DNA from 3 places in the Peribacillus sp. FSL K6-1552 genome. Region 3 is predicted to be linked to each of the others. Evidence: riboswitches for the same ligand, from Rfam matches in the RefSeq annotation. Region 3 holds a riboswitch; each other region holds the start of a gene.
What was found. A riboswitch is a leader RNA that binds a small molecule or an ion and turns the genes downstream of it on or off. The one in region 3 is predicted to bind cyclic di-AMP.
Positions count from the first base shown of each region.

Region 1: linked by a shared signal. The riboswitch ahead of NST21_RS23995 (TrkH family potassium uptake protein) and the one ahead of NST21_RS05000 (APC family permease) in region 3 are both predicted to bind cyclic di-AMP.
Region 2: linked by a shared signal. The riboswitch ahead of NST21_RS01425 (cation:dicarboxylate symporter family transporter) and the one ahead of NST21_RS05000 (APC family permease) in region 3 are both predicted to bind cyclic di-AMP.

Region 1 is NZ_JBBOST010000001.1:5,011,303-5,021,708, forward strand. It holds gene NST21_RS23980 (RraA family protein) at 53-733, opposite strand; gene NST21_RS23985 (GntR family transcriptional regulator) at 967-1,617, shown strand; gene NST21_RS23990 (hypothetical protein) at 2,283-2,483, opposite strand; cyclic di-AMP (ydaO/yuaA leader) riboswitch at 2,806-2,948, shown strand; gene NST21_RS23995 (TrkH family potassium uptake protein) at 3,291-4,637, shown strand; gene NST21_RS24000 (potassium channel family protein) at 4,661-5,317, shown strand; gene NST21_RS24005 (hypothetical protein) at 5,400-5,807, opposite strand; gene NST21_RS24010 (STAS domain-containing protein) at 5,946-6,779, opposite strand; gene NST21_RS24015 (class I SAM-dependent methyltransferase) at 7,163-7,867, opposite strand; gene NST21_RS24020 (hypothetical protein) at 7,974-8,585, opposite strand; gene NST21_RS24025 (VOC family protein) at 8,698-9,150, opposite strand; gene NST21_RS24030 (class I SAM-dependent methyltransferase) at 9,183-9,797, opposite strand; gene NST21_RS24035 (PadR family transcriptional regulator) at 10,170-10,406, shown strand, end outside.
Region 2 is NZ_JBBOST010000001.1:281,847-292,252, forward strand. It holds gene NST21_RS01415 (hypothetical protein) at 1-59, shown strand, start outside; gene NST21_RS01420 (efflux RND transporter periplasmic adaptor subunit) at 74-1,333, shown strand; cyclic di-AMP (ydaO/yuaA leader) riboswitch at 1,543-1,689, shown strand; gene NST21_RS01425 (cation:dicarboxylate symporter family transporter) at 1,862-3,124, shown strand; gene NST21_RS01430 (class I SAM-dependent methyltransferase) at 3,187-3,927, opposite strand; gene NST21_RS01435 (hypothetical protein) at 4,171-4,953, shown strand; gene NST21_RS01440 (D-alanine--D-alanine ligase) at 5,358-6,440, shown strand; gene NST21_RS01445 (UDP-N-acetylmuramoyl-tripeptide--D-alanyl-D-alanine ligase) at 6,601-7,983, shown strand; gene NST21_RS01450 (PP2C family protein-serine/threonine phosphatase) at 8,039-9,190, opposite strand.
Region 3 is NZ_JBBOST010000001.1:1,035,313-1,045,718, reverse strand. It holds gene sfnG (dimethylsulfone monooxygenase SfnG) at 1-990, shown strand, start outside; gene NST21_RS05015 (NADPH-dependent FMN reductase) at 1,167-1,712, shown strand; gene NST21_RS05010 (SDR family oxidoreductase) at 1,945-2,730, opposite strand; gene NST21_RS05005 (RhaT/GlcU family sugar-proton symporter) at 2,746-3,600, opposite strand; gene NST21_RS05000 (APC family permease) at 3,969-5,795, opposite strand; cyclic di-AMP (ydaO/yuaA leader) riboswitch at 5,947-6,089, opposite strand; gene NST21_RS04995 (bacitracin ABC transporter ATP-binding protein) at 6,247-6,387, shown strand; gene NST21_RS04990 (cytochrome P450) at 6,816-8,213, shown strand; gene NST21_RS04985 (hypothetical protein) at 8,333-8,506, shown strand; partial or broken gene NST21_RS28700 (YjcZ family sporulation protein) at 8,641-8,754, opposite strand; gene NST21_RS04975 (GerAB/ArcD/ProY family transporter) at 9,232-10,335, opposite strand; gene NST21_RS04970 (Ger(x)C family spore germination protein) at 10,360-10,406, opposite strand, start outside.

The DNA of each region.
Region 1 (10,406 bases), 4.0 Mb from region 3:
GGATTATGTTGGGAGCCTAGGTGAGAAGAAATAAGTATTTTTAGTAAATCGATTAACTCTGATTATTATTTAACATATTTTCCCAAAGAGGATCGAAACGACGAAGGTATTTTTCAACACCTAACTCTTGCAACTCTTGACGTCGTTTTTCATCTTCTTCTTCTTCCTTTTTGCCGATTTCAATAAAACTTAATGTTTCTTCTTGTGGAACAACTAACAGGCCATCATTACTTCCAACAATAATATCCCCAGGGTTAATGATGCATCCTGAAATGGATACCGGTACGTTTACGTCGCCATCAATACTATAGACTTTGGTAGTTAAAGGTGAAATTGCGTAAGAAAACACGGTGAATTGCAAGTTGTTAATTATTTTCGTGTCGGTAACTGGCCCGTTAATGATCGCCGCAATGGCTCCTTTTTCCATTGCAACTCTTGTCGTAATTTCTCCCCAACATGCAAAACGCTCTTCTTCGTTCATATCAATCACAACTACGTCACCAGGCTGTACTAAATCCAGTGCCTTATAAACTAATAGACCGTCATTTGGAGGGATTCGGACCGTCACTGCCGGACCAGCAAATGTGTTTTCAATCGGGAATAAAGGCTTGATTTTCTTAGTACTGATTAATTGGAAATTCAAATGATGCCCATAATCACTTGGTGAAATATTTCCCAATTGCTTTACTTCTTCAAGTTTTGGTCTTCGAGTTATAGAATTTACCGTTATCATTACATTCATCCTTTCCATGTAAACGCTATCATATCAATTACTTATACCTCTCACGACTTGTTGTATTCATGTTGTATATTATATGTATACAACAGATAAACTCATTAGTCAATCTATTCTGAATTTAAATGCGTGATTTATATGTTAGACTATAGTAAGTTAAAGAAATTAATTGTTGATTACTTTTTATATACTATTATGTAGTATTAATACTTTTTAAAAGGATAGATAAAATGAGCATACACCAACCCAAACGACTATTTTTAAAAGATCGAGCTTATGAGATGATTAAGAAACTACTTATGAACGGAGAGTTATCGCCAGGAGAATTTGTTAAAGAGGGGGATCTTAGTGAACTGTTAGAAATGAGCAGGACTCCTATTCGGTCAGCCCTTCAGCGTTTAGAACACGATGGATTGGTACGCATCCATCCAAAGCAAGGTATCTATATATGTGATATTTCTGTAAAACAAGTTAATGAAGTGTATGAAATACGAATTGCACTTGAAACATTTGCGTTACGTAAGCTTTCACAAAGTATTGAAAAACACCAAGTCGAAGAACTATATGACATCTTAAATCAGCAATACGAGTATATAAAAAATGAGGATTCCTATTCAGCACTTGAATACGATATGAGGTTCCATCTTAGAATAATGGAATTTAATAAAAATGAACAAATGTTAGAGATGTTTAAAAGCATTAGAGAAAAACTGAAATTTTATGGAAAAGAAGTATTAAAGAAAAAAATAGATCGCCTAAAGCAAACATATGATGAACACGTATTAATTGTAGAGGCCCTGGAAAAAGGCAACATGGAAGAAGTAGTTCGACATATTGAAGAACACTTACAATATGGCAGAAAAACTCTCCTGGATTCATGAACAGTACTGCAAAAGTGTTGAGTGATGCTAGTCTAAAAAATCCCCAAAAAGGACTGACTTCTTCTGTCATTCTCTAACAAGACAACAACACTATTTACAATTTGAAGTTGTTTATCAAAAATATTACTGTAAGTAACTCATTACTCTGCAAAGTAATATTCAAAAAGTCCACACCTATAATAGGTGTGGACTTTTTTGAATAATACTGACATATACTCTAACTTCCTCATATATTGCATTACATTTTCATGGTAAGTTTGCATAAACCAACTATCCGAACGAATGCAGAAATATCCTTTGATCCATATGATATAAGGCATAACTTTTTCCTCATCGGTTTTCGGTCTTCCAGGATTTTTCACTCGTTTCCTTTAGAGCCATTTTCGAAAACACTTTCTATTACATCAAACTCTTTTAAGCTTTTTTGAATATTTCCATCCCAATATTTAATATACACACAAAAAAACTCATTCAATATAAATGAGTTTGAAAATATAACGCAATATGGATGTTAAGTTTCAGATTGCCTGATTAACGCAGGAATTTAAATAGTTGAAATACTGCAAAAGGACATAATGAGTGAATTATTATTCAATATGCTTGACCCTCTACTATCTTTTAATGTTCAATTATTCGCATGATCCAGTTAATAAGGACCTATGGATTCAGATGATATTACCTTTGAAAAAAAAATTTATCAATGGATTCTTTTTCTTATCTGTTATCCTTAACTCATTCATTATTATTTGATCCTCATGATCGGCTATCCATTTCCTTAGTGCATCTTTATCCTGGCATTGAGTTAAATACGTCTGTCCACCTTTACCTGTAGCGTTAACAACATATCTATTAAACGTCTTCTCCATACTTGCCCGCCTTTTTTATATAATGTATTAAAATTTCAAAATACGAATGCAATGAACTTTGAGATTTTCTGTATCTAATTCCAAAAGGAAATACCATATATATATATTAGAAACATAGATTCGCAATGACATATGCTTCATGAAAAGATGTATAAAATTTTCAAATTTATCGAACCTATCATAATGTCCCAACTAATTTTTGTCAATAAGTTTTTAATATGTAAAAAAAACGTAAATTTTCTGTTTTGTTCTAGCAATATTTTTTTACAATTTAGGGGTTTACAACTAGTAAATGATGGGAGTAGAATACGTTTATCAATTTAATGCATTTCGGCCTAAACTCAAGTAAATTGAGTACGGAGGAACCAATCATTTGGGGTTAATTCTGCCTTGCAGAAAGGATGAGATCAGCTCTTTCGCCATCCTACCCGTCAGCTAACTTCGTCGGCTAAAGCGAAGGAGGTCATAAGACCGCCTATTTCAGGGGCTTTTTTGTTTGCTTTTTTGTGACAAAATAGCAGCCAGATGTTATGTAGGTCTTTTTATTATGCTTTAAAAAAGGATTTTCCAAAGAGAATTACCTAAGCTTGATTAAGGATAATGAATACCTTTTTCACAAATAAAAGGGCTTGTGCAGAATGGACGCATGTATAGCAAAAGGAACTTGGTCTATTGATTGTTTATCTAGATGGATGACGAATGGAATGCAGTACGAGCGAAATACTAACCCTATCACTGGATAATGGTTAGTTATCTGTGGATATATTACGTTTGTTAGTAGGTTGCTAATTCATTAACAGGGTAAGGATGATCAATTTGATAAAAGCAAAAGATTTGTTAGATCCGCCAAAAATTCTTGTACTTGGCTTTGCCTTCCTGATACTTGTTGGAGCCTATTTATTAACCCTGCCGATTTCCACTGAAAATGGGAATGGTCTTTCTTTTCTAAATGCTTTATTTACCTCAACCTCTGCTACATGTGTAACAGGGCTTGTCGTAGTAGATACGGGAACCACTTTTACAACATTTGGAGAGTTGGTCATTTTATCACTCATTCAAATAGGCGGCTTGGGGTTTATGTCATTTGCGACGCTTTTCTTTTTCTTATTAGGCAAAAGAATTTCTTTAAAAGGCCGGCTAATCTTGCAGGAGTCTTTAAATAATTTATCTATGGCAGGTGTAGTTAAGTTAGTAAAAAGGATTTTAATTTACACTGCCATTATTGAAATTTCAGGTGCCGTTATACTATCGATTCGCTTTTCTTTTGACATGCCAATAGGCAGAGCAATCTATTACGGCCTTTTTCATTCGATTTCCAATTTCAATAATGCGGGCTTTGACTTAATGGGAGGGTTTAGGAGCTTGACTCCTTATGCATCAGATCCTTTCGTAACCCTTACAGTCGCTTCCCTGATCACATTAGGCGGAATAGGATTTATCGTGATGAATGAAATTTACGAATACCGTGATACCCATCGTTTGTCTGTACATACGAAGGTTGTACTGATGGCTAGCTTAATCCTTACAATTGGAGGGGCCATTTTAATCTTTATATTTGAATTTGGAAATGCCAAAACATTGCAGCCTTTATCTTTCATGGGGAAAACGTTGGCTTCTTTGTTTCAATCCGTTACTCCGAGGACAGCAGGTTCTAATACATTGAATATCCCTGATTTAACACAACCCACATTGCTGCTGATCATTTTCTTGATGTTTGTTGGGGCTTCACCGGGATCGACTGGCGGTGGGATTAAAACCACCACATTAGCGACGCTGATTGGAACGGTTTGGTCACAGATTAAAGGAAAAGAAGATGTGGTATTGTTTCGGCACCGCATTGTGAATGAAACGATATTTAAAGCATTATCCGTTACCTCTATCGGGATATTTATCGTTTCAACCATCACCATTCTGCTGACTATTACAGAAACCGGAAGTGATTTCTTGACGGTTTTATTTGAAGCCACTTCAGCATTTGCTACCGTGGGTCTCTCAATGGGATTAACCCCTGAATTATCCCCCATTGGTCGGATGCTCATAATTTTCACAATGTTTGCGGGCCGGGTTGGACCTTTGACTTTTGCTTTTGCTATCGCAATGAGACGTAAACCAGATCCATTCCGCCGTCCAAAAGGCAAAATCATGATTGGTTAATCATTAATGAGGGAGTGTTAAAGATGGGAAAACGACAATATGCCGTTATCGGTTTAGGAAGATTCGGAACGAGTGTAGCTCATAGATTATATACAGCCGGTCAAGAAGTCTTGGGTATTGATGTAAGCGAGGAAAGAGTCGAGAATGCAGAATTAAGTGTAACTCATGCAGTTATGGCTGATACTACCGAAGAAGAGGCACTAAAATCCATTGGTATCCGTAATTTTGATTGTGTCATCGTAGCCATCGGAAATGATATGCAGTCAAGCATTTTAACTACATTGCTTTTAAAGGAACTAGGAGTGAAAAAGGTAATAGCAAAAGCTCTAAATAAACATCACGGTCAAGTGCTCGCTAAAGTTGGTGCTGACTGGGTTATCTACCCTGAAAGAGATATGGGTGAACGGGTCGCTAATCAACTCCTATCACCCAACATGCTGAACTATATAGAACTCTCAAAAGAATACAATATCGAGGAAATCATTATACCCATAAGCATGACAGGAAAAAGTCTCAGAGAGCTTGATTTACGTGCGAAGTATAATATCAGTGTTATTGCCATCGTGAGTAATGGAGAAATTATCATAGCTCCGTCACCTGATCAGAATATCCTTGAAAAAGATATGCTTTTAGTGGTTGGTAATAAAGAAGATCTAGCCGTGTTTGCAAATATTGAATAACCTAGGTCCCTAATCAAGGAGCAGGATACCCTCTCATCGGTTCCGGCTTTCGCTGGACGAGATGACCTAAAAAAGATTGGGCTTATCGGCCAATTAAGAATGCCTCATCGTATGAATCTGTGTCATAAATATCAATCCCTATAAAATCTAAACAGTCAGCATCCGAAAAGAGAAACACTATTTTCGCAGTATCTGGATGAGTAACTGACTGTTTTACTGATTTATCATTCAATCTGAAAGAGTAAAAAAGCTCATGATCTGCAGTAATTGCCTTTTTGAATATATGTATTGTATCAACAAGATGTTTAACTTTTATCGCAGTATCTCCTGCTAATTCAATTCCGATGATCGGAAGGTCGTTACCAAAATCCAACATTATATCATTATTTTGTGGGAGCTCACCCGTATTTGAAATTTTGTACTTATATGGTTCAGCCAAGTAAATATAGCCCATTTCTGCTTCATTATCATATGTTACTTGTTTATCCAATGGTCCACCGTCCTCAATCTATTTTTCTCTTCTACATGAAAACCAAATCTCCTTAATACTTCCTTACCATTCACGTAAGAATTCCCCCAGTTAAACCATTTTTAGCTTTATGGCCTTGTGTCCCAGCCTGTAGATAGTTTATTCATTTGTATTAATCGCTTGGGCCAGAGTGGATTTTATCGTTACTTTATCAAAAGGCAGTTGAAGTTGCACAGCAGTAATAGCTATGTCTGGACGAAGTCCCGAAAGAGTTGTATCAACCCCAATTAGATGTAAGGATTCAATCAATTTTGACAGTTGTTGAGCAGATACACTGTCGATTGCATGAACACCTGATAAGTCTATAAAAAGCCTAGTAACATTTTTTTCTGCACATTTTTGTAACGTGTTTTCAAGCAAGAACATCCCTCTCATTGTGTCAATATCACCAATAAGGGGAAGTAACGCGGTGTTATCGTTTAGTGATATGACAGGGGAGCCTAATTCATTAATCGTATCCTGTTGAGCTTTCATTATTTCATTAGAATATCTATTGTTAGCTTCAGTAAACCTCTCAAGAACTTCACTGAACACTTTGATAACAATTCGATACCATGAATTTATTTCCTTTTGCGAGTATTGACCTTCATTTAATGATACAAATTGCTCAATAAAATCTAGATATTGCTCCTGCGTTCGAAAAAATTCTCTTAATATAAAATAGATGGGTGTTTCTAAATGCTGCTCATCCTGTGCGATTTCTTCAATCCACTCATCAAAATGCTTAAAGAATTCAGATTCCTCTTCTATAAACACCTGAAAAAAATGTAAGTGAAAATCGTTATTTTGTAGCTTTAGTTTTTTAATTACTTCGGGATTAGCTGAGCTATAAACGCCTATCACATCATTTTTATTTAATGTTTCGTACCATTCCTCTGTCAATTGTGCTGCTTTGTCTAATAGAAATGAATGTAATTTTTGGTTTCTATGCATATATTTCTCCACCTATTTAATTTTTTATAAACATAGCAGTCTAGTACCCGCTTCTATTTACCTCGTATACTTCAATAGAAGTAGGTCCTCACTATATTCCCAACAATATCCACAACCTCATTGTTGTTATAGTTTAACATTTATGTTTTTTACCGACAATTTTTTCGCAGTCCAATATATTCAAGCTACCTTAAGGAACCTCTATCAAAATTGAATTCTTCACAAAGAAAAAAGGATCTACACTCAGATCCTTAAAGTTCAATTTACTATTTTCATCATAAAGTTCATCCACACTATCTACAAAATCTCATCAGAGATCTTCATTATTATCTGAATGCCATCGCCCTATGATTCCTCGAATTGCAGGGTCTAGTTCACAAAAATTACTTTTTCCTAAATAAAGCAGTCCATAAACCAGATACCCCAAAGACTTCATTAGACCGCTTAAATTCCTTCATTTTACGTATTTCTATCTCTTCAAAATCCTTAAAAATCGTTCTTAGCTTTTCCTCAGTAAAACCTAACCCGCCTCTAAGACTTCCTAATCTATATACTTCCCAATCTGAAATATCTGCACCACCTAATATTCCTCCTTGAACAAAACAAGTAATCGCATAGAGACCCTTAGGCTTTAACGCCTTTTTCACCATTTCTATATAATTCATTCTTCTATGTGGAGCAATATGATGAAAGCAACCTGAATCATAGACGGTGTCATATTTTCCTTCTTCAATATCTAAGTCAAAAATGTTTTTTTGAATAAAATTTATGTTCACTTTCTTTTCTGTTGCCCACTCTTTTCCCCATTCAAGAGCTTCTTTTGAAACGTCAACAGCATCAACTGAGCAGCCCTTTTGAGCAAAATAAATGGCATTCCTTCCAGGACCACATCCAAGTTCAAGAACCTCCCCTGAACCAAGTAACTCTCTGTCAAAATAATTAACTAAATTCTCGTCTGGTAGGTTTTCAAAAAAGGGAATCTCCTTTTCACGATCTTCATAAAAATCATTCCAGAATTTAGTTGGTTCACGCAATAACGAGTCCAGCATTTCTAATAAATCTTCATAGTTATAAATCGTTTCAGACAAAATATCCCCTCTTTTCAATTAAATCCTTCTAACTAATTGTACTGAATTTCAAAAAATTTATTCACCTGATGTTACTTTTGATTAGAATCAGAGTTAGCTAGACAACTTAGAACAACCTAAGTCGATTTGACAGCTCTTCCCCTTTTTCTTGAACTTCAAGACGGTTCTGTAAATGAATGGGTAGAATACAAGTTGTTTTTTCTAAGTATTCAGCGGTAATGTTTTCTTGGTTTGTATCACCTGAAATTTCTTCCCCTATCATCGCTAAGACAAAGGATGATTGATTATATATGTTTTCTGCTATTTTTATAAATATCTCATCAACTTTATTTAACCAGGGGTTAAGTTCTTTTGTAAGCGGATATTTATAAGGATATATCTGCTCGAATATTGCTTGTGGTATTGATATATCTAACCAATCAGATTCGCCATCGATTCTGACGATAGTGATTGCACAAGGCAAAGTATTTCCATCAGATATAAATAGTGTTCCATAAAAATGATTCACACTGTCATCTTCTATTTTTATTGGTAAAGAAATTGAATGCGTTTGAAAGTCCTGCCGTTCTTTCCAAATCCCGTTGAAAAATTTGTTTTTCTGCAATGAAACAAGAGCGTCATTCAATCTCTTATTATCTCCAACTGGGTGAAACTCAATTGATAGTTCATAGAAACCGCCAATCCAATTATCAGGGTTAATAACTTCACTATAATTCATATATTTTCACTCCATTTTATTAACTCTTTAAGAGTCCCATCAAACAACTAGTACTTCCCCTAACAAATGCATACTTGCAATCGTTCACCATTTATATCTTCTCACCGACAAACTATCTTGTATTCCAATCTTCTAATGACATCATTTCAAAGTATTCCTCAAAGTCCAATCTTAAGGGAGTAATTAATTCAAGGGAATTACCGTCAGGATCTTGAAAATAAATAGCAGCGTGAGCTTGAGGGTTATTAGGAAGAATAAGTGGCTGCTTTTCAGGAGGAAATCCAAACGCAGTCTTTATTTGTATTCCCTTTCCTTCAAGCCAATCCTTTGCATTCTCGACATCTTTTATGTCTATATTTAACGCAATATGCCTTAAAGAAGGGTGATATGGTGTGTCTACTTTATCTGTTTCCCATAATCCTAACCAGCTGTGTCCTTTCTTAATCCAAAAGAAAGCTAATGTATCATTTTGATAGGCTAGTTCTAACTCTAACTTTTTATAAAACTCAATTGAATTAGCAAGATTACTCACTGGTAGGTTTGCTTCATAAAGACCCTTAATCATTGTTTCCTACTCCTTAGAAAGGCACGTCATCTTCATTTACAAATTATTATCTTTCTATACATTCCATTCATCATAATCGATTGATCTTCTACGATTTTTAGATCTTTATCATGTCTACGATACAAGTCTTCAAACCGCAAGCCGATATCTGTACCTAAAACTCTAATAAAAGGTCTAAGAAGCTTCTTCGGTAATGATAGCTGTTTATTTTTAGAGATAAACTTATCGAATATAATTATTTTCCCATCTTGTTTTAAAACCCTAATCATTTCTTGAAAACATTTATTTGCATCAGGCACTACAGAAAGGATCAAACTTCCAACTATATAATCAAACGATTCATTGTTGAATTCCATATTTTGTGCATCCATTTCTAGAAACGTGATAGAGGTATTTTCATATTTCTCCATTGCTTTTTTAAGCATATCAGTTGAGAGATCTATTGCTGTTATCTCTAAGTCAAAGTGCTTGATTAACTCTAAGTCGGCCCCCGTTCCTACGCCAACAAACAGAACCTTTTCTCTGTTATTAAACGGTATCTCTTCAAATATTCTTCTTCTGGCATTTAAAAAAAGATATGAATTGAAAATATTGTCATAAATTGGAGACCAAATCTTATATATCACTTTATTCCAAGAATTATTCAAATTCTCCCCTCCTAGATATCTCTTACCACTACTTCTATAGATCATAATAAATTCCTTCCAAGTATGAATGTATATAGGACAATAGATCATCATGAAAGTTACAAATATCCCTTATTACACCAACTGTTTTTCTCGACAAAGGGATTTTTCTTTTTTAGTAAAAACAAAATTTCAACTCACAAAGCTAAGAAAAAAACACCAATAGCTAATAAGTAGATGATTCCGGATCAATTCCAGGATCATTTTTATTATATATAAGGTTTTTTTTCTTACGTACTAAATGATCTGAAATTCTTATGCTTTCCCTAATGAATAACATTACCTTGACTGTCATAGTAATATGTTATAAGTTATACCAAAGGAGGTGAGGATTTGGTTCAACGAAAACTATCCTCTGACCTGCTACGCGGACATGTTGATACGATGATTTTAAAACTCCTGCAAAGTGGCGATAAATATGGTTATGAAATTAGTAAATTGATATATGTGAGTTCAAATGAGCAGTACGAAATAAAGGAAGCAACGATGTATTCCAGCTTAAAACGTCTTGAAAAAGACGAATGCATCATCTCCTATTGGGGAGATGCTACACAAGGCGGCAGAAGAAAA
Region 2 (10,406 bases), 750 kb from region 3:
TGGCCACGTGGTTTGTTAAAGCCTTTTTAGCGTACATCCAAGTGGGCGTATTTGTATAAGGTGGGTGAAAACAATGAAAAAATGGAAAATTGCAGCCGTATCAGTGGCATCTGCTGCATTAATAACCGTTAATTTTTACCTGATCGAGAAAAAAGAAAGCAAAGTGGAACGAACTGTTTTTGCTGAAAACTGGACAAAGGTAAAAAAAGATACAATTACGGATACTTTTCAAACAAAAGGGGTAATTAAACCTGTAGAAGAGTATGATATCTATTTCGATACCAAGAAAAATGATTTTCAGAAATTCCTTGTAAAAGAGGGAGATGAGGTAACGGCTGGATCTTCGTTGTTTGAATATACTACACCCGAACTGGATGCTCTCAAAGGAAATCTAGAAGCGGAAAAAACTGCCGCTGAGGGTGAAATTGTGGGGATTAATGATTACATTGATAAGTTGAAAGCTTATCAAGGAAGTTTGACAAGTAATTCTAATAAAGCAGTAATCGATAATTCGATAGAAAAGAGCTTAAATATTGATATAACAACTACCTCTTCAGACTTGATTGAAAGTAATATTGAGCAAGAAATGTACAAGCTGGAACTTGAAATAAACCGCTTGGAAGAAAAGGTTGTTATGCTGGATGCTCAATTAAGTTCAATTGAGGAGCAAAAAGGCGCGGTTGAGACGGCGAGTGAGGCTGATGGTGTTGTGAAAAATATCAATAAAAACCTGAATAATCCCATTATATCCATTGTTTCAACAAATGTGGCAATTGAAGGGGATTTCTCCGAAGAGGAGATGAAAAAAGCTGAAGTGGGCATGACTATAAAGGCAAGTTCCCCTGATTTAAAAAAGGCGTTGAACGGAACAATAGGTCGTATACATTCTTATCCAGCGGAGGAGCCATCACTAAAAAAAGATAACAGATTTCCATTTCAGGCAATGATTGAACCGGGAGATGAAGTAACTAAACCTTTGTTGGTAGGGTCAAAAGTCAATCTTACTGTAATAACCAATGAGAAAGCGGGTGTACCCTCTATCCCTGTAGAGGCAGTACATCATAAAAAACAGCCGCATGTCTACAAATTGACTAAAAAAGGCTATGTGGATAAACACTATATTATAAAAGGGCTTAAAGCAGAAGGAAAGCAAGAACTCATAAAGGGACCGGCGGTAGGTGATGTCATCCTAATAGAACCGAATAGGATTGTGAAAAATCATTCTTATTTTGTTACTCCAATTCAGTTTGAGAAGGTGAAATCTGCTAGTTATAAAAAATTCACCACTCGGGAAAAAGTGAGGTATATATTACTGGGAATGTTAGAAAAATAATCCATTTTTCATTATTCAAGAGAGGGGACATATCAATCAGTTTTATTGTTATTTATATATCCATATAACAAAATTAAGCAAAATAGAGAATGTGTTATTATAGGTAAAATGGTCACTAATACAGAATATTCAGACATTTGCAAAGGTTTTTTCTTAAAGGGACAAGAAAAAATATTTACAGAATAACATTTTTAGTATAATATTTTATTATTAAGTATTCGCTTAATCTTTTACAAGAACGGGGGACCCATTTTTGCGGATTTTTTTCGCTAGGGGTGAATTCAGAAATGAAAGGGCTTTTGTGTTTCCAATTCCTAACCCGACAGCTAACCTCGTCAGCGTCTTTAAGGGAACATGTGTGAATATTCACGCCTATAGGAAATCGACACATGAAGTGTCTTTTTTTTCGGCGTAAAGATAGAGTTTTTCAATAAAAGAAAAATTACTTTCTTTCTATTAGTATCTTGTTTCCCTTACCGAGACAAAATGTTTTTGCATCAAAGACTTTATGGAAGGTGAGGAAAGTAAATGAAGAAATTTAAATTAAGTTTAGCTAGCCAAATTTTTATTGGTTTAATTCTAGGGATTATTGTTGGTGCCATTTTTTATGGTAATGAGACGGCCCAAAACTTTTTACAGCCATTCGGAGACATTTTCCTACGAATGATTAAAATGATTGTTGTACCAATCATTGTGTCAAGTCTTATCGTTGCAGTTGCAGGTGTAGGTGATTTAAAATCAGTAGGTAAACTTGGAGCTAAATCAATATCATACTTTGTGGTGGTAACTATGATAGCGATTGTTGTTGGTCTAGTTTCCGCGAATATTATCCAGCCTGGTGTTGGTGTAAATATGGACAAGCTAGAACAAACTGATATTTCTACCTATGTTGATACAGCCGAAACTAAGCAACATGAATCTTTTGTAGATACAATTGTTCACATTGTACCATCCAATCCAATTAAAGCTATGGTAGAAGGCGATATGCTAGCGATCATTTTCTTCTCTGTTTTGTTTGGACTTAGTATTGCGGCTATCGGTGAAAAAGGTAAACCTGTATTCCGTTTCTTCCAAGGTTCAGCAGAAGGAATGTTCTACTTAACTAATATGGTCATGAAATTTGCTCCTATTGGGGTATTCGCACTTATCGGTGTGACCATCTCCAAGTTCGGTTTGGAATCTTTAATTCCATTAGGTAAGTTAGCGCTTTCTGTATACGGAACAATGATTTTCTTTGTAATTGTCGTTTTAGGCCTTATTGCAAAATTTGTAGGTTTCAATATCTTTACGTTAATTAAGCTTCTTAAAGAAGAATTAATTCTCGCGTTCTCGACAGCAAGTTCAGAGGCAGTTCTTCCGAGAATCATGGAAAAAATGGAAAAAGCGGGATGCCCGAAACATATTGCTACGTTTGTTATTCCGACAGGATACTCATTTAACCTTGATGGTTCTACATTATATCAAGCGTTAGCAGCTATCTTCATCGCTCAAATGTATGGGATTGATTTAAGCGCTTATGAACAAATTACACTAATGTTAGTGTTAATGATCACATCTAAGGGGATTGCAGGTGTACCTGGTGTATCTTTCGTAGTTCTTTTAGCAACATTAGGAACAGTTGGTATTCCAATTGAAGGTTTAGCATTTATTGCTGGTATTGACCGTATTCTTGATATGGGCCGTACAGTAGTAAACGTTATTGGTAATTCACTTGCGGCAATCGTTATCTCAAAATGGGAAGGTCAATTCAACCCTCCTGCCAATAATGAAAAACTAGAACAAGTTTCTTAATATAAAAAACCAGAGTGATATGTCACTCTGGTTTTTTTTTGTGAATTTTAAAAAACTAATTCTTATTTAACAATCCAGAAGCGGCAATCTGATGAGAAAGTGATGACATCATCGCTTTCATGGAATAATTCACTTCGGTAAAAACTTTCTAGGACAGTAAAACCTGCTTCATTGAGACAGTCAAAGACTTCCCGTTGATTAGGTATATGAAGAAAGGTATCTTTTTGTAGGGTCTTTCCAGAGGTGAAAATATCACCAAACTCATATAGCCGGTCATCCTGTTTACCTTCACACCAAATCATTTCTTCCTGCTCCCAAAAATTCAGGTAATTTTCATTTTTGTCACGGTCATGGGTGGTAAAAATGAAAATGCCATCAGGTACTAAAACACGGTTAATTTCTTTTAAAGCTAGAATGCGGTTTTTTCGTTGAGGGATTTGCATTAAACCATTAAAGGTGAAGATTGCTTTATCGAATGATGAGTTATTGAAAGGAAGGTCTGTGACGTCGCCAAGGATAAAAGGTATATCTAGGTTTTCTTCACGTGATATTTTCCGGGCTTCTTGTAGCATGGCAGGAGTTAAGTCGAACCCGGTTATCTTATGGAAACCTTGTCTATATAAGGAAAAGGTGGTTCTTCCTGTACCACAACCGATATCAAGGATTTTGTCATCTTGGGAAAAATATTTCTCGAATGCATACTTTTCAGATTGCCACAGGCCTATCTTTTTCGTTGCATCGGCATAAAGGGGAGCGGCTTCATGAAAAGAATTAATGATAAAACCTTTATCAATTTTATCCATCGTCATTCCTCCAAACCTTTATTTTTACTATAATATGGTTATTTATTTTTGTCGAGCTTGGATCTATCTTATTTAAATTAAAGGCTGAACTTTTTACATGGTAAGAAATAAAGGCATATATCTTTCACTATGATGTCATAAATGCAGGTGTGGATTTACATTCTTAATTATATAACCTTCGTGAAATCCAAAAAGTTTGATAAAATAACACTAATGATTGAAAGGATCGGAGGGGATAAGGTTATGAAAAATGAAAGTAATGATATTTTATATATGCATATGCAGGCTTCCGAACGGTTTGTCCTTTTTAACGGTCTTACTTTTCAAGAGTTTGCCTTCTCACTGCCATATACCTTGAATTCCATCTTATTATTGAAACATCAATTCGATGGTGGGGAATATAATTTGAATGTTCTGCTTGAAAGCGTATCATCTGAAGATATTTCTAAACTCCTTAAAGAGAATGTTCGAGGGTATGGGGATTTCTGTTGGATCGATTTTGAAGAGGCAGACGGATTAGATGAATTAGAGGGGAGGGAAATATCGGAACTTTTATATTTAGGGCATACGAAAAATCATTTGGAGCCTCCTTTTTTTCGTAAACTGAATAATCAGTTCGTGTATCTTGCTCAGGATGACGGCTGGTTTAATAAAATTTATTTTCGTTCTCTTTCGACATATTATAATATGTTAGGGAGTCTAATTCCATTGAAGCTGGAGCCGTTAAAAGTGGAAAGAAATTGGTTGAGGATCAGAAAGAAAAAAGAATTAACTGCTATTCCCATAGATATCATTACTGCCTTGGCCCCTATTCTGGCAGAGGGTCTCATTTTTTCATTCAGGCATGTTAAGTACTCAAGGACTAAGATTGAGGTTCCGGCATGGGTTGTGGGGGATTATTTAAACATGGATGAGATGTATGACGACTTTTCTGATAGAAAAATAAAAGAACCTGATGTCTTTATCACCTTTCATCGAAAGGAAAAAGTATGGGAGAGTGTTATAAAAAGCAACTCATTCTCATAATCCCTCGAAAGTTGACTGGGGTTACATAGAAGGAATTTTTTGCACCCTTGATATATATGAGGTTTTTAGGTGTAAAAATTACTATCCCATGCATAAAGTAATTAATGGTCTATATTATCATTGGAAAACCACCAATGATAGAAGTTTCACTTTTCCCCGCATCAACAGGCTGTAAAGGTAATAAAAAAGGGGGAAATTCGGGTCAACAGCCTGTAAATGCCCGATTGGTTCCGACGCACAGGATGTGCTAGCGCAGGAGTTGCCACAGGACGTGGCGAATTTAGCCTGCGATCTCACTAAGGTAATCATTGGAAAACCACCAATGATAGAAGTTTCACTTTATCCGTTTTAGTGTAAAATGATACAATGAACAAGGTTAATAGAATATTGGAGGGTAATAACTCATGAAAACTAAACTTGGTTTGCTTTATGGTGGGAAATCTGCGGAGCATGATGTTTCTATGCAGACGGCTTTAGCGGTCATTAAAGCTCTCGATTTAGCAAAGTTTGATATATATCCGATTTACATAACAAAAGATGGTTCTTGGATAAATGGACCGAAGTTAACAGGACCTGCTGAGAGTGTGGAGGCTCTAACTTTTACAACTGAAAGATCGATCTCTCCTCTTGCTATACAAGCTCATTCAACGGATGAAAATAGTGGGTCTACGGGATATGATGTCATTTTCCCACTCCTTCACGGACCGAATGGGGAAGATGGAACCGTACAAGGGATGCTTGAGCTATTGAATCTTCCTTATGTAGGGAATGGAGTTCTAGCTTCATCTGCTGGAATGGATAAGGTAATCATGAAAAATATTTTTGCTCAGGCTGGTCTTCCGCAAGTGAAGTACACTTGGTTTATCCGCTCTGAGTGGGAGAAAAATACTGAAAGCTCCATTAATAAGGTGGCAGAAGAGTTAGGGTACCCATGCTTCGTTAAACCGGCTAATTTAGGTTCAAGTGTCGGTATCAGCAAATGTAATGATGCAGACGAATTAGAAAAAGCAGTTGCAGAAGCATTTCAATTTGACCGAAAGATAATCATCGAAGAAGGAGTCATTGCTCGTGAAGTTGAGTTTGGTATTCTTGGTAATGATGACCCTTCTTGTTCAGTAGCAGGAGAAATTATTCCTAAGAAAGACTTTGCCTTCTATGATTATTCAGCAAAATATGTTGACGGTAATTCAGCGATGGTCATTCCAGCGGAGATAAAGGAAAGTGAATATGCAGCTTTATCTGAAATGGCTATAACGGCCTTTAAGTCATTAGACTGTTCTGGACTGGTTCGAGCTGATTTCTTTTTAACAAAAGAAGGAAAAATCTATATTAATGAAGTTAATACAATGCCAGGATTTACTCCATTCAGTATGTTCCCGTTATTGTGGAAGCACACAGGCATTGACTATCCAGCGTTAATTGAAACACTTGTGAAGCTTGCCTTGGAGCGTCATGAAGAAAAACAGAAAATCAAATATACAGTCTAAACATCAGAGAATTTATTAGTAATTATAATAATCCATCAAAGGTGATTTATGTAATGGATTCAATTCAGCAGGAGTCGGGGTATCATACCGGTTTCTGCTTAGTTTGTTTAATGGAAAAAGAGAGAGCAGTTAACGGTTCGATGAATGTAGGAGGAACGAAATGATAAAGAGAACGTTAAAACAAGTATATGAAATGGTAGGTGGATTGAATGATATTATTCCATTTCAGTCCAAAGGAATTCATGGAGTAACTATTGATTCAAGAACAGTTAAGGAAGGATGTTTGTTCATTCCGTTAAAGGGTGAGCAGGTTGATGGCCATCAATATGTCAAGCAGGCATTAGCGCAAGGAGCGGCGGCTTCTTTTTGGCAACGAGATATTCCGAATCCTCCCAAAGATTTACCGATTATCATTGTCGAAGATACCGAAATAGCACTCCAGCAATTAGCGCGCTCTTATCGTCAGCAATTGAATATTAAAGTCATTGGGATAACGGGAAGCAATGGTAAAACAACTACAAAAGATATGACGGCTGCCCTGCTAGCTACCACCTATAAAGTTCATAAAACCAATGGTAACTTCAATAATCATCTTGGTCTGCCGCTGACGGTGCTTTCTATGGATGAGGATACGGAAGTGGCTGTTTTGGAAATGGGGATGAGTAGCCGTGGTGAAATCGAGTTTTTATCCAAAATGGCAAGACCTGATGTAGCCGTTATTACCAACATCGGTGAATCACACTTATTGGATTTAGGTTCACGTGAAGAGATTGCCAATGCAAAGCTAGAAATTGTTGAAGGATTGGCAGAAGACGGAACACTGATTTACCATGGTGATGAACCTTTGCTGCGTAACCGGATTAAAACTGAATTTCCTGAATTAAGGGTAGTATCTTTTGGGCGTACTGAACAAAATGATTTATTTCCAAAAACGATTACGCAAGGGACAGACAACACCTCGTTTACAATCACAAATGATAAACAGGAAATTAACTATGAGATTCCAGTTCTAGGGCATCATAATGTTCTTAATGCATTGGCAGCTATACTGGCTGCGAAGGAATTGCAAGTAGATGTTTCATCGATTCAAAAAGGTCTGTCAACTATCCGGTTAACTAATATGAGAATGGAAATGGTTGAGGGTGCGAAGGGACAGAAAATCATCAATGATGCGTATAATGCCAGTCCAACTTCTGTTAAAGCTGCGGTCGAGTTGATTGAAGGCTTATCTGGTTTTGAAAATAAAATCCTAGTACTGGGAGATATGTTGGAGCTAGGGGGACAGGAAAAAGACTTTCACTTGAAAATCGGTGAACTAATTTCTGGTGATCGTATTGATAGAATCTTTACGTATGGTCCGCTAGCCAACTTCATTGCCAAAGGAGCGAGCAAAACCTTTTCAGCTGAGAAGGTTCGATCTTTTCAAGATAAGCAGCAGCTAATTGAAGAGCTTAAGAAGTCTACCCAGGCCAATGATATAATTCTTGTTAAAGCATCGAGAGGTATGAAGTTAGAGGAAGTTGTTCAAGCTTTACAAAAGTAAAATCTAGAGTAAAAAAAGCCGATTTTTTTTTGAAATCGGCTTTTTTCTATCACATTCAAAAAAGCGTACCAGCAATAATACAGATGTCATCATTTATTTCCGAATGCTTCATCCTTGAAACCAGTAACTTCTGCAGAAGGTCATGCGTATCAAGATGGACGTTATCAATAAACTCCCTCTCAATATTTTCAAACCGGTTAACGGCAGGGCGATTGAATGACTCAGAAAGTCCATCTGTATAGGTGATGAAACGGCTCCCAGCATCATATTGAAATACCACTTTTTTAATAGGCATATCAGGAATAAGGCCTATAGGTATCGACCCTTCACTTAAATTGTGGATTTCATTGGTGCATGGGGAATACATAAAGGCTGGAGGGTGTCCACAGTTCACATATTCGATGAGTCGTGTCCTTGTATTCACGTAACCAATGAAGGCTGTAAAGTAAGAGTTATTCACACTTACCTTCTGCATATCTTGAAATAGCTGCCCCATATGTTTATTCAGTTCCTTTGTAATGAAAATAGGGTCTTTTACACGTTTAATAAGGTCTGGCATTAAAGTGCGGATGGACATGCTTATAAGTGCGGTGTGAATGCCTTTTCCGCAAACATCGATGATTATGAATCCGTACTTTCCGTCGTCAACCTCCATCCAGTAAAATAAATCACCGGACAGCTCACTCGAAGGTTGGAAAAGCCCATGGATCTCTATATCTTTCTTCTGGATCGACAGTGGTAAACCTAATTGTTGAAAGTTCCTTGCGATATGCAGACTCTTTTTTGATTTCTTGTTAATTTTTTCAAGTTCCTGTTCATTCATTTTTGCTGAGTACAACTGCATGCTGATGTTTTGGAGGGACTTGAATTTTATCTTAATTTCCACTGAATTGGCTGGAACTGCTATGATTTCATAAAGGGTCTTTTTCGGTAACACCTGAGGATCTTCCATTCTTTTGGATCGTTTGTAAATAAATAAAATAGGAATCTCAAGGGATTCTGCTAAGGCAAACATGGAAGTTTGCTGCCAACAATCTTTTGAAATGTGTAAAGGTAATATAAATAATGATTGCAATAAGTCCGTTGAGGCATGGAATAGATGCCTTTGATTAAGCGGATCTTCTAAAAAAATGACTTTTTTACTAAATGTCTTTAACATAAGACTAAAGTCCTTGCACAAAGGAATATCTAATGTGTATATGTTCATGTAACCCCCCTAGTATCTTTTTAATAGGTCAATCATACTGCATTTCGACAAGTTTAATATCTATTTTAAGTGAAAATTAATTATTTTTTTCGAATTATCCGACTTCCGCTTATTTATAAACAGGTTAAACTATAAAGAATTACGGGTATAAAGTCTTGTTGCGAGAAAAGGAAGAATGGAATAATGGTGAGTGGTTTTCTAATTAAATGGGTATTTTATATTCAAGGAAGAATTTACTGAAAAAAGAGAAAGAATTCAGCAATTCTCTGAATGTATTTTGACTCGTGCGCCTTTATATTTTGCCCTTTTACTTATGTTAAGCAGTATTGAAAAAGAATGTTGGAACTATATTGATCCAAAACATTATATGGAGATATAACGTTTATTTTGAGAATTAAACATACTGTGAGGTGTTATAGGCAAGATTCCAAGTTCCAAAAAAATATAAAATACCATTAATTTGATTTATCTAGTGTAAGTTTGGTCAATTGTAAAGGAAGCAGTTTTCTAGCCTAAATGTAGATACGTCTAAGTTCCCCTAATTTGAGGAGAGTTTTAGACAAATATAATGGACAAGTGTGACAGGATTTTTTTGAAACCAAACATTAAACAGTTTCAATGTTGTATGAATACAATATATTAGTTAATAAACGTATCTTGGCCGCACATTTTTCTATGGGGATTTTCATTTTAGCTTTTCTTGAATACTCGAAACTTTTGAGTAACCATGGATGCAGCGATATCCTTTATTGCAATAACAGTTTGAAAATGGTAATATAAAGTATGAGTTTAAATGTCTTATCATTGATGATTAATTAAATTAAATCAGGTTGAGGCAACAAAATTGTTTGTTCTTACATGTTTCATGAGGTTCATTTTTGAGATTATTTTAGATTAAATAGGCCGCGCGTCTGGTCATATATAAAAGCTGCATTTCTTGGCGGCTTTAGTAGCTAATAGGGAATCAAGCCGCGTTTAGCGCTTTTCCACTTCTGCAAATCCTCAACGCACCGGGCCTGTTTTGTATAAGAATCTTGGCGCTCGTCAAGTTTTATTCATACAGTCTTTTAAGTCTGTGGGATAATAGGTGCAGCAGCCCTCACCTGAATAAAACGGTGAAACAGCCGTTTATGCTACTTTTAATTTTCCATATTGAATTTAATTTTGGTTACATGTACTTTTAAAAAGATGGGCGTATGTTAAAAATAAGTCTACA
Region 3 (10,406 bases):
GCGAATAAACGATATGCACAAATGGCCGAAAATCTTGGATTTGATTATGTTTTACTACAAACTAGATTCTTTGCAAGCTATGGGGCTGAGAATCAATTAGAAGCTGCTACGCTTGCTTCTGCATTGGCAAGTGTGACAAATAAAATTAATATCATTACCGCCGTTCTTCCTGGACTGTGGCACCCAGGTGTCGTAGCCAAAATTATCTCAACAATCGATCATATCAGCAATGGACGTGCTTCCATAAATATCGTTAGTGGATGGTTTAAAGGCGAGTTTACTGGTTATGGAGAACCATGGTTAGATCATGATGAACGTTATCGGCGTTCTGAAGAGTTTATACAAGTACTACGGAATTTATGGACAAAGGAAGCGACTACTTTTAAGGGTGATTTTTACCGAACAAATGAAGCACCCCTAAAACCCAAACCGATTAACCCTCCCAAAATATTTCAAGGTGGCAACTCTATTGCCGCAAGAGAAATGGCAGGACGAGTGTCTGATGTTTATTTTATAAATGGAAACACACTAGAGAAATTAAAAGAACAAATAAACCATGTACGATCACTGGCTCGCTCGAATGGAAGAGAGATTCAGATTGGTGTTAATGGTTTTGTGATTGTCCGTGATACAGAAGAAAAAGCAAAACAAGTTTTAACAGATATTGTTTTACATGCAGATCAAAAGGCTGTCGAAGGATTTAAAAGCCAAGTGAAATTTGCAGGTCAAGCTTCTTCACAAGGTGAAGGAATGTGGCAAAACTCAACATTCGAGGATCTCATTCAATACAACGACGGATTTAAAACCGGGTTAATTGGGACTGCCGAGCAAGTTGCGGACCGCATCATTGAATTAAAAAAAATCGGAGTGGATATCATCTTAACAGGATTCCTGCACTACGAAGAAGATTTACAAGTCTTCGGGGAGAAGATAATTCCTCTCGTAAGGCAAAAGGAAGCAAAGGTAAAAGAAGAAATTGCTACTATATAGCTAATAGCAAAGAATGCAACACTGATTTAAAGTGGTCACAATACTCCGAAGTAGTACAAGTATTTGAGTTTTCATAAGCATCCTTTTTCCCTTTCAATAAAATAACAATTATAATATCAAAGTGGAACAAATTAACACGAATGGAAAATACAAATAAATACTCGGAGGTAATGAAGATGAAAGTTGTTGCAATTGTAGGGAGTATTCGTAAAGAATCTTATAACCTAAAGCTTGCTAAATTTATTCAAACTCGATATCAAGAACGGTTTGAACTTGAAATCTTAAACGTTCGGGATTTGCCTTTTTATGACCAAGATATCGAAAACGACCCTCCTGTAGTGGTAAAAGAATTTAAAAGCAAAGTGGCCAATGCAGATGCAGTCTTGTGGGTAACTCCTGAATACAATGGAACGATTCCAGGCGTATTAGGCAATGTTATCGATTGGTTATCACGTGTAGATAAAGTCATGATTGGTAAACCATCATGGATCATGGGTGCGTCCATGGGACATTTAGGAACGGTTAAAGCCCAATTACATTTGCGTGAAATTCTATTTGCTCTAGGGATCTCCTCTCCTCTGCTTCCTGGAAATGAAGTGTATGTTGGAGCAGTTCATGAAAAAATCGATAAAGAAGGTACTCTTACTCATGAACCGACTGTTCAGTTTTTAGATACGGTCGTTGATAACTTCATTACCTGGTTTAATCATCATAATCGTTAATTTAGTAAAAACCCCAGTAGGAATGATCCTACTGGGATTTTTTATGCGTCAAACCTATTCATTAAACTACCTACGCCTAGTATAAGTTGTGAGACAGATTCACTCTTTTAGCTGAACTAATTGCCTACTAAATCCTCTACCCTATTAAAGAAGAGCAGACTAACGAGGAAGTAAGTCCATGATAAAACCTATTAAAACCATTATTAAGAAGTGTATGATTCAAGAGATGCCTTCATCCTCTTCCCGCTTGAAATGAAGGGTATTTCGTCATGCCCCCATCAGCAAATAGGGTGATGCCCGTAACATAACTAGACTCCGAAGATGCCAGCCATACGGCAACCGCAGCGATTTCTTCGGGCTTTCCAATGTACCCCATCGGAATCATACTTTCAAGATCCTTTTTCTTTTCAGGATCTTCAAGCTTGTCGGCATTTATTGGTGTGGCTATTGCACCAGGACCAATGCTATTTACACGAATCCCTTTTGGCGCATATTCTAACGCCAAAGTTTCCGTAAGCAACTTCACACCACCCTTGCTTGCCGCGTAGTGAACAAATAAAGGCCAAGGAATTTTCTCATGTACACTGGACATGTTTATCACATTTCCTTTAATGTTGTTTTCTACAAAATACTTGATGGCTTCACGGCAACCTAAAAAATTACCAGTTAAATTGGTATCAATCACCCGGTTCCAGTCGCTTAAGGGCATCTCATGAGAAGGAACTGGATTTTCTATTCCTGCATTATTAATGAAAATGTCTAGTTTTCCAAATTCCTTTATGGCTGATTGCACAAGATTAATGACATCTTCTTCAACGGTGACATCACCTTTTACTGCAATAGCCTCCCCATCAGTTTTTTTGATTTCTTCTAACACACTATCTGCTTCCTCTAATTTAGTACGGTAATTAACCACGACCTTTGCCTTTTCCTGAGCAAAGCGAATTGCCATTGCTTTTCCTAAACCAGTAGATGAACCAGTTATCACAACGACCTTGCCTTCTAAATCTGTATACATTCTATCATCCTCCAATTAGCTTTTTGCGAGGCCGAGCATAACCCCAGCTATAATAATCAAGATAATTCCAATAACGATTCCAATTAATTGGCGCTTTGTTTTCTTCTCACGTAAAATGATGATCCCGCCGAGAGTTGAGATGACTATGCCCATTTGAGATAGGGAAAAACTCGTAGCGACTCCCACACGAGGCTGTGATATAAATAAAAACATGTTTCCTGCTGCCCATATTAATCCAGGAATGATATTGCGAATTGCATACTTATTAAACGGCTTATGTTTAAACGTTAATAATAAGCCACCTACCACCATCCCGATTGCTTGAGGAAACAATGCTGACCAGCCATTAACATCAAAAAGACGTGCAACAACCACATAAACTAAATAACCAAATGTTGAGATGAGTAGAATAACGATTCCCTTTTTCAAGTTTCCCGATTTACTCTCTTTTGATTCTTTATCTTCCAGTGAGGTCAACACGATTCCAATGATAATAAATACTAAAGCCAGTACGCCTAAAATAACCGCTTTCCGTGTAGACCATTCGTGAAAAACAATGACTCCAAATAAAGTAGTAGAAATTAGCTGTAATCCCGTTGAAATCGGCATTGTTTTAGAAACACCCATTAAATCAATGCTTTTGAGCTGATTAGCTTGTCCAACAGCCCAAAAAAGTCCTGAAACAAACCCCACACCAAAAACTAGAGGTGACAACTTGATATCCGCGAAAAAATAAACCCCAATAGAAAAAATCAAAGCCCCAATCGTTGTACCGAGCGTTTGACTATAGGGACCACCACCAAGTTTCACATTAAATAAAACGATACTTCCCCAGAATAGTGCCGGTAAGAGAGCTAATAATATATCCATCTTCAACCCCCACATATGTATATTCGAAACATAAAATCAGGAAATTAATTTTATTTTGTCTTTTTTTAATATGTTCTCATTAAGGAAATTGAGCCATGGTAATTTTATCAATGAAAACTTCTTAGAGGGTTACTGGATTTTGATCATCTAATAACCATTTAATCTAATGAATGATAATGATGAACTCAAAAGGATAGACAAATTCAGCTTCAGAAAAATTGTCCAACATAAAAAGGATTGCCAGCGGCAACCCTTTTTTCTCAATATAGAGCGTAAATTGAAGAAAGAGCAAACCCAGTTAAGGTTTGCTCTTTCGGTAGAGAATACAGCAAAGTAAGACTGTCTATGAAATCACTTTTTATATATTTTTATTTCTTCAAATGATAAGGTACAGTCGTAACAACTACATTCCTTCTATAAAGCAAGTAGGCCTTAATCAGTAAACTTGATTGGTTATGAAGAATATTGTGCCAGCCTTTCTTCGGAATAAATTGAGGGATTATTACCGTAACTTTATAGTTGGATTCCCTCGCTTTATGTTCAACCGTATCTACAAATTTAGTTAATGGCTGTATGATACTCCTGTAATAAGAGTTTAGTGTCACAAGTCTAACATCTGGTTGCCACTTCTTCCATTTTTCTTCGAATTTTTTTTCATCTTCTCTTTCAAAAGAAACATAAACGGCAATAACCTGATGTGCTGAAAGAGATTTAGCATAATTTAAGGAGTTCTCAACCACATGAGTTATACCAGCCACAGGTACAATAATGATATTCCCTTCTATTGGTAAGATAGGCTCACAAGTTGTAATCCTAAGTTGGTCACCAACTGCTTCATAATGCTTTCTAATTCGATGAAAAATAACAATGATGATAGGTAAAAAAATCAAAACAGGCCAAACCTGAGTAAATTTTGTTAAAAAGAATATCATCGTGACGATAAAGCTAATAAGGGCACCAATTGAATTAATGGTTAACTTCATCATCCATCCTTTTGGCTTTTCGCGAATCCATTTAACAATCATCCCGGTCTGGGACAACGTAAATGGAATAAATACCCCTACCGCATAAAGGGGAATAAGATTTTCTGTATGTCCTCCAAATGCAATTATTAAGATGATTGATGCAAGTCCTAGTATGATAATTCCATTGGAATATCCTAATCGGTCTCCTCTAATTGTAAACGCCCTAGGTATGAATTTATCCTTTGCAAGATTTACCGCAAGCAAAGGGAAAGCAGAATAGCCAGTGTTGGCAGCAAGTATTAATATTAATGCTGTCGTACCTTGGATAAAGTAATACATAAAATTGCGTCCAAATATCTCTTCAGCAATTTGTGAAACAACAGTTACCTCTGCGCTAGGAACAATGCTTAAATAATAGGCTAAGAATACAATACCCGTAAATAACACAGCAAGTAAAGAACCCATAGCTATTAATGTTTTTGCAGCATTATTAGGCGCTGGATTTTTAAAGTTTGGAATCGCATTGGAAATCGCTTCAACTCCTGTTAATGCAGAGCTACCTGATGCAAAAGCTCTTAGAAGTATAAATAAACTGATCCCTGCTACTGGTGTTCCGATTGATGCATGTAAGTCAGGGGAAACTTCACCAGTCAAAATTTTGTATACACCTACACCAATCAGAATGAATAACGCTAAAACGAATAGATACACTGGATAGGCTAATACGGAAGCCGACTCTGTTACCCCTCTTAGGTTAAGGATGGTAAGAAGAATTACAAAAATTATAGCAATAATCACATTATATGAATGTAGGCTGGGAAAAGCAGATGTGATGGCATCTGTACCCGCAGAAACACTTACAGCCACAGTTAGGATATAGTCGACTAACAAAGATCCTCCAGCTATCAACCCAGGATTCACACCCAAATTGTTTTTTGAAACCACGTATGCTCCCCCGCCATGAGGATAAGCAAAGATAATTTGTCTATAGGACAAAATTAAAGCCATTAACAGAATCAATACACCAATGGCGATAGGAATGGAATACCAAAATGCTGCGGCACCCACTGTAATTAAAACAATTAAAATTTGTTCCGGGCCATATGCAACGGAAGACAAAGCATCAGAAGATAATATGGCCAAAGCTTTTGTTTTGTTAAGCTTTTGGTCACCTAATGCAGTAGATTTTAGAGGCCGACCTATTAAGAACCTCTTTATAGAAGATAACACTAAGAATCACCGCCATTTTTCAAATTAAGTTTATTTTGCCCAGTTATATGAAAAAAACTTCACGAAAAAAACAAGAATAAAATAGAAAAATGCCCACAAGTCATAGTTAAATAGACCTGCAGACATCATTTTTTTGTCTCACAAGCTCCACCTTCCTTCTCATATAACGCTTACGAGGTTAGCTGTCGGATTCGGACCTTTGAGTAGCCCTACCTAGAAAGGATTCACCCCTTGGATTGAAAACAATCCTAATAACGGTTCCCCCGTACCATAAGGTTTCAGCGATTTAGAAATATGAAACTGTTGATTATCATACTCCCGTGATTCGGAAAAGTAAATGAAAATTTTGCAAACAATAAGAATAATTTTTTCTTAGAGAGGTTATGTTGTTAACAAATACTTCATTAGTGATTAAGACACATTAGTACCAAGAAAGGAGAGAACAGAATACATGCCCCAAAAAACTGATAACCCAATCATATCTGATGAGTTTTTAGATCAAGTGGCTAAAGAAATTAACGAACAATATGGTGGTCCTGCAAAGGAAAAAAATGATCAGCACCATAATAGAAATAGGGAAGAAAGAAGCTGAATACTTCTCTCATTTATTAACAAAAGGAAATTCCTTTCTGAATATCTCCCCAAGAAAACTCTGGATTTCTCCCACCCAGAGTTTTTTACACTAGACACCTTTAATTCCTCACCTGTTTATAACCAGTAAATTAGGAACTACCATTAGTACTTCTCTCCTCTTTGTGGTTTCTTATCAGCTCAAAATACCTCTCACGATTTGTTATTTTCTATACTCAACTTATAAAGAAAACTTTATTTTTAGTTGAGTAAGAATGGAAATCTAGTAATCTCCCCTCACCCTTTAGGACTCATATATTCATTCATTCATTATGATTAACTAATTAAAAATTATGTGCTCTTTCTTTTAACAACTTGTCCAAACCAATATAGCTTATTCTCATAGAATGATTACAAGAAATTATTATTACCGAAAGGAGAAAAACAACATTGAGTGATACTGATGAAGTTTTATATGATTCTCCAATGGTCCCAAATGGAAAACTAATTTCTGGCCATACAAAGGAGTTTCAAAAAGATGTACTTGGCTTTCTTACCCGTTTATCAAAAGAATATGGAGACGTTGCAAAATTCCGTTTTGGACCTTTCCAAAATGTTTACCTCATTTCAAATCCGGATCTAATAAAGCAGATACTTGTAACGAAACAAAAATCCTTCGTCAAATCTAAGGACAGCAATGCTATAAAACCACTCGTTGGTGATGAAGGACTTCTTACAAGCGAAAAAGACGTTCACAGGCGCCAGAGAAGGCTTATTCAACCCTCCTTCAAAAGGTCCCATATTAGCAATTATGCCCAGGATATGATTGATATAACAATGGACTATATTTCAACTTGGGAAAATGAGAAAGAACGGATTATTACGAAAGATATGATGAATATCGCCCTGGGGATAATAAGCAAGACCATGTTCAGCATGGATTTCAAAGATGGGTATGATGTGGTCGGAGAACCGATGGAAGCAGCCTTGAGAATTTCCGTCAAAAGGATGAGAACACTTCTTCAATTACCCTTATGGGTTCCAACTAAAAGCAACCGTGAATATAAAAAAGCGATACAAAGACTTGATAAAGTGATTTATAGCATTATCGAAAAACGTAGGGAAGATGCAGAAAGACATGAAGATATGCTTGGAATTTTAATGGAGGCTCGAGATGATGAGGACGGCTTAGGTATGTCAAACCAGCAGGTACGCGATGAACTAATGACCATCTTCATTGCCGGTCACGAAACGACGGCAAATGCGCTTTCCTGGGCCATATACTTTCTTTCACAGAATCCAGAAGTGGAAACTAAACTTTTCAATGAAATAGATAGAGTAATAGGCAACCGTACTCCTACGCCTGACGATTTCATGAAATTAACATACACACAAAATATTATCAGGGAATCACTTCGCATATACCCGCCAGTCTATATCATTTCACGGGAAGCGGAGGAGGATGTGGAAATAGGTGGGCATCATTTTAAAAAAGGCGATATGTTTTTGCTAAGTCCATATGTGATGCAGCACAAGCCGGAGTATTTTGATAATCCAGATTCTTTTATTCCTGAGAGATTTGAAAACAACTATTTGAAAACTTTACCTACGTACGCTTACTTTCCGTTTAGCGGGGGACCAAGAGTTTGTATTGGTAATCATTTTGCATTGATGGAAGCTGTGCTTGTCCTAGCGTGTATTGCTCAACGATATAGAATTAGGCTAGCACCGGACCATCATGAAGTAAAACCAATTACAACCCTTACACTCAGACCAAAGCGTGGATTGCGCATGATAGTAGAAGAAAGAAATGAAGAAGGGTTCCAACCTGGAGCTTCTGACATTTAAATGAATATAAAATGTATTACATGAACAAAACTTTCCTCCTGCTGATAAGGCCTGTTATTAACTTTTTAAGAGCCGGACCTATTTTGGTGGACATCTGAATTACAAAAGGAGGGATGAAAATGTATATGCTTCATTCACACAAGATGGGTACCATCCACACTGAAATGCACTATCTAGGGATGGCTTCACAGGTATTTGCCGGTTATTTAGAATTTCTACAGGATAGTGAACAGGTGCAGGACACCGATTACCTACATCCACTTTCTTTCTCCACGTTATGTGAGAGTGAATAGAATAGCCTCACAGTTCTTTTTAATAATTATAGAAGAAACCGACCCTATTAAGGTCGGCTTTTTTTATTTTCTTAGCAGTAGCCGCCATATCCTTGAACCGGGGCATATCCACCGTCGTATCCACCACCGTATCCACCACCACAAAAGCTAGCTCCAACAATTATTAACAATATAAACAAAACAACTATAAAGGCGAAACCTCCACCAAATCCAAATCCGCCGTCACAACTTGACTCACAACCTGACATATAGAAACATCTCCTTATTTGTTTTTATAGAAGAACTTAAATGGGTTAGTTCATCTTATGCACTAGTCAGGAAAATGACAGCAATAATACAATTTAACTTTTTTTGGTCTTATAATTAGTTATTTCATGATCTTCACTGAATATTGAATAGGATGAAAATTATTTTGTATCAGCTTTATTTTTTATAGTCTCACTTATATATTGTATATTTTCAGATGATTAACCGCACTTTAAGAAAAGATTGAAGGTGATAGGATGGCCAAAATGCTTCCAGTTTTATTAATTCTATTAGGTACGTATTTACTTATTATGTTCATTGACAACTTACAGGGTTTGAATATGTTCCAATCTCTCTATAACATTAAACAATATTTTACAGTCGCTCGTGGAGAAGATTACTTTCTCCTCTTTTCATTCATTTTTTTCTTTCTATTTTTGAGTATCTTCACAGCCATAAAAAACCAACAGCCTCCCTCTTCATGAAACTGTTGGTTTTATTTTTTGCTTTATATATGCTGTAATCAATAATAGAATGGGGACTCCTATAAACAAAGGTAGATGCAGCAAGTAAGGAACAATTTTGAGTCCTTCATCTATATGAGCCTGATAGCTAGGGGCAATCATAAGCGAAGAGAAGAAAATAACACCGCCAATCACATAAATGGATATAGAAGAAGGTTTCATTTGAAATAAATCGGTTGCCCCAATCACAGCACAAAAGAAAAAGATGGATATTTTAATGAAACCTAAAATGATTAGTAGAATAAGGATGAACGGATCCAATCTTTCAATAAAATCAACGATATTAATATAACTGACTGCTGAAAGAGCAGGAAAAGTAGATCGGAATACGGCATCTGGACCTAGTACGCACAAAAGAATAATCGAATTAATGGTTAAGGAAACTCCACCTATTATAATAGCTGATAGGCCAACTTTTACAGCCTGACTCTTTTTATTCAAATACGGAAGAATCATCGTGAACGTAATCAATTCTCCAAAAGGTACAGTGATACCAGTAGGAAACAACTCTTTCCATACCTTTCTCCATCCGTTGCCTAATACAGGCTGTAGGTTTTCCAACTTTATATATCCGCCTAATACAAACACAACATTCAGAATCAAAAGGGTCAAAATAATAATGCCAAAACATAAGCATGCAACTCGTGCGAAGGCTTCCAGCCCTAGGTGAACTCCATAAATTAAAACAACTGTCATACATATCCCTAACGTTATAATAGATGTACGATTATAAGTGGAGCTAATTAATAATTCTTCAAAATCCCGTAATACTCTTGAAGCAAGATAAACAAAATAGATAATATAGCAAAAACTGATGACACCACCTACATATTTACCCCAGATTTTACGGACATAGCCGGTCATCGGTATGTCAGGATATTTCTTATATAAAGAAATATACACTAAATACAGTACACATCCGATAAGGGTTGATAAAAGATTCACAATCCAGACATCTTGCTTGGCACCCTTTCCTATATCTAGCAGTATATTACTTCCAAACATAAAAATAACCATCATACAAAATAACTGAAATCCATCAATTTTTATTTTGGCCAATGACTGCTCATCTCCTCATTCCATTTATTTCGGCTCATAAGGTTCCATTCGTATTCCGGAATTTATTACAT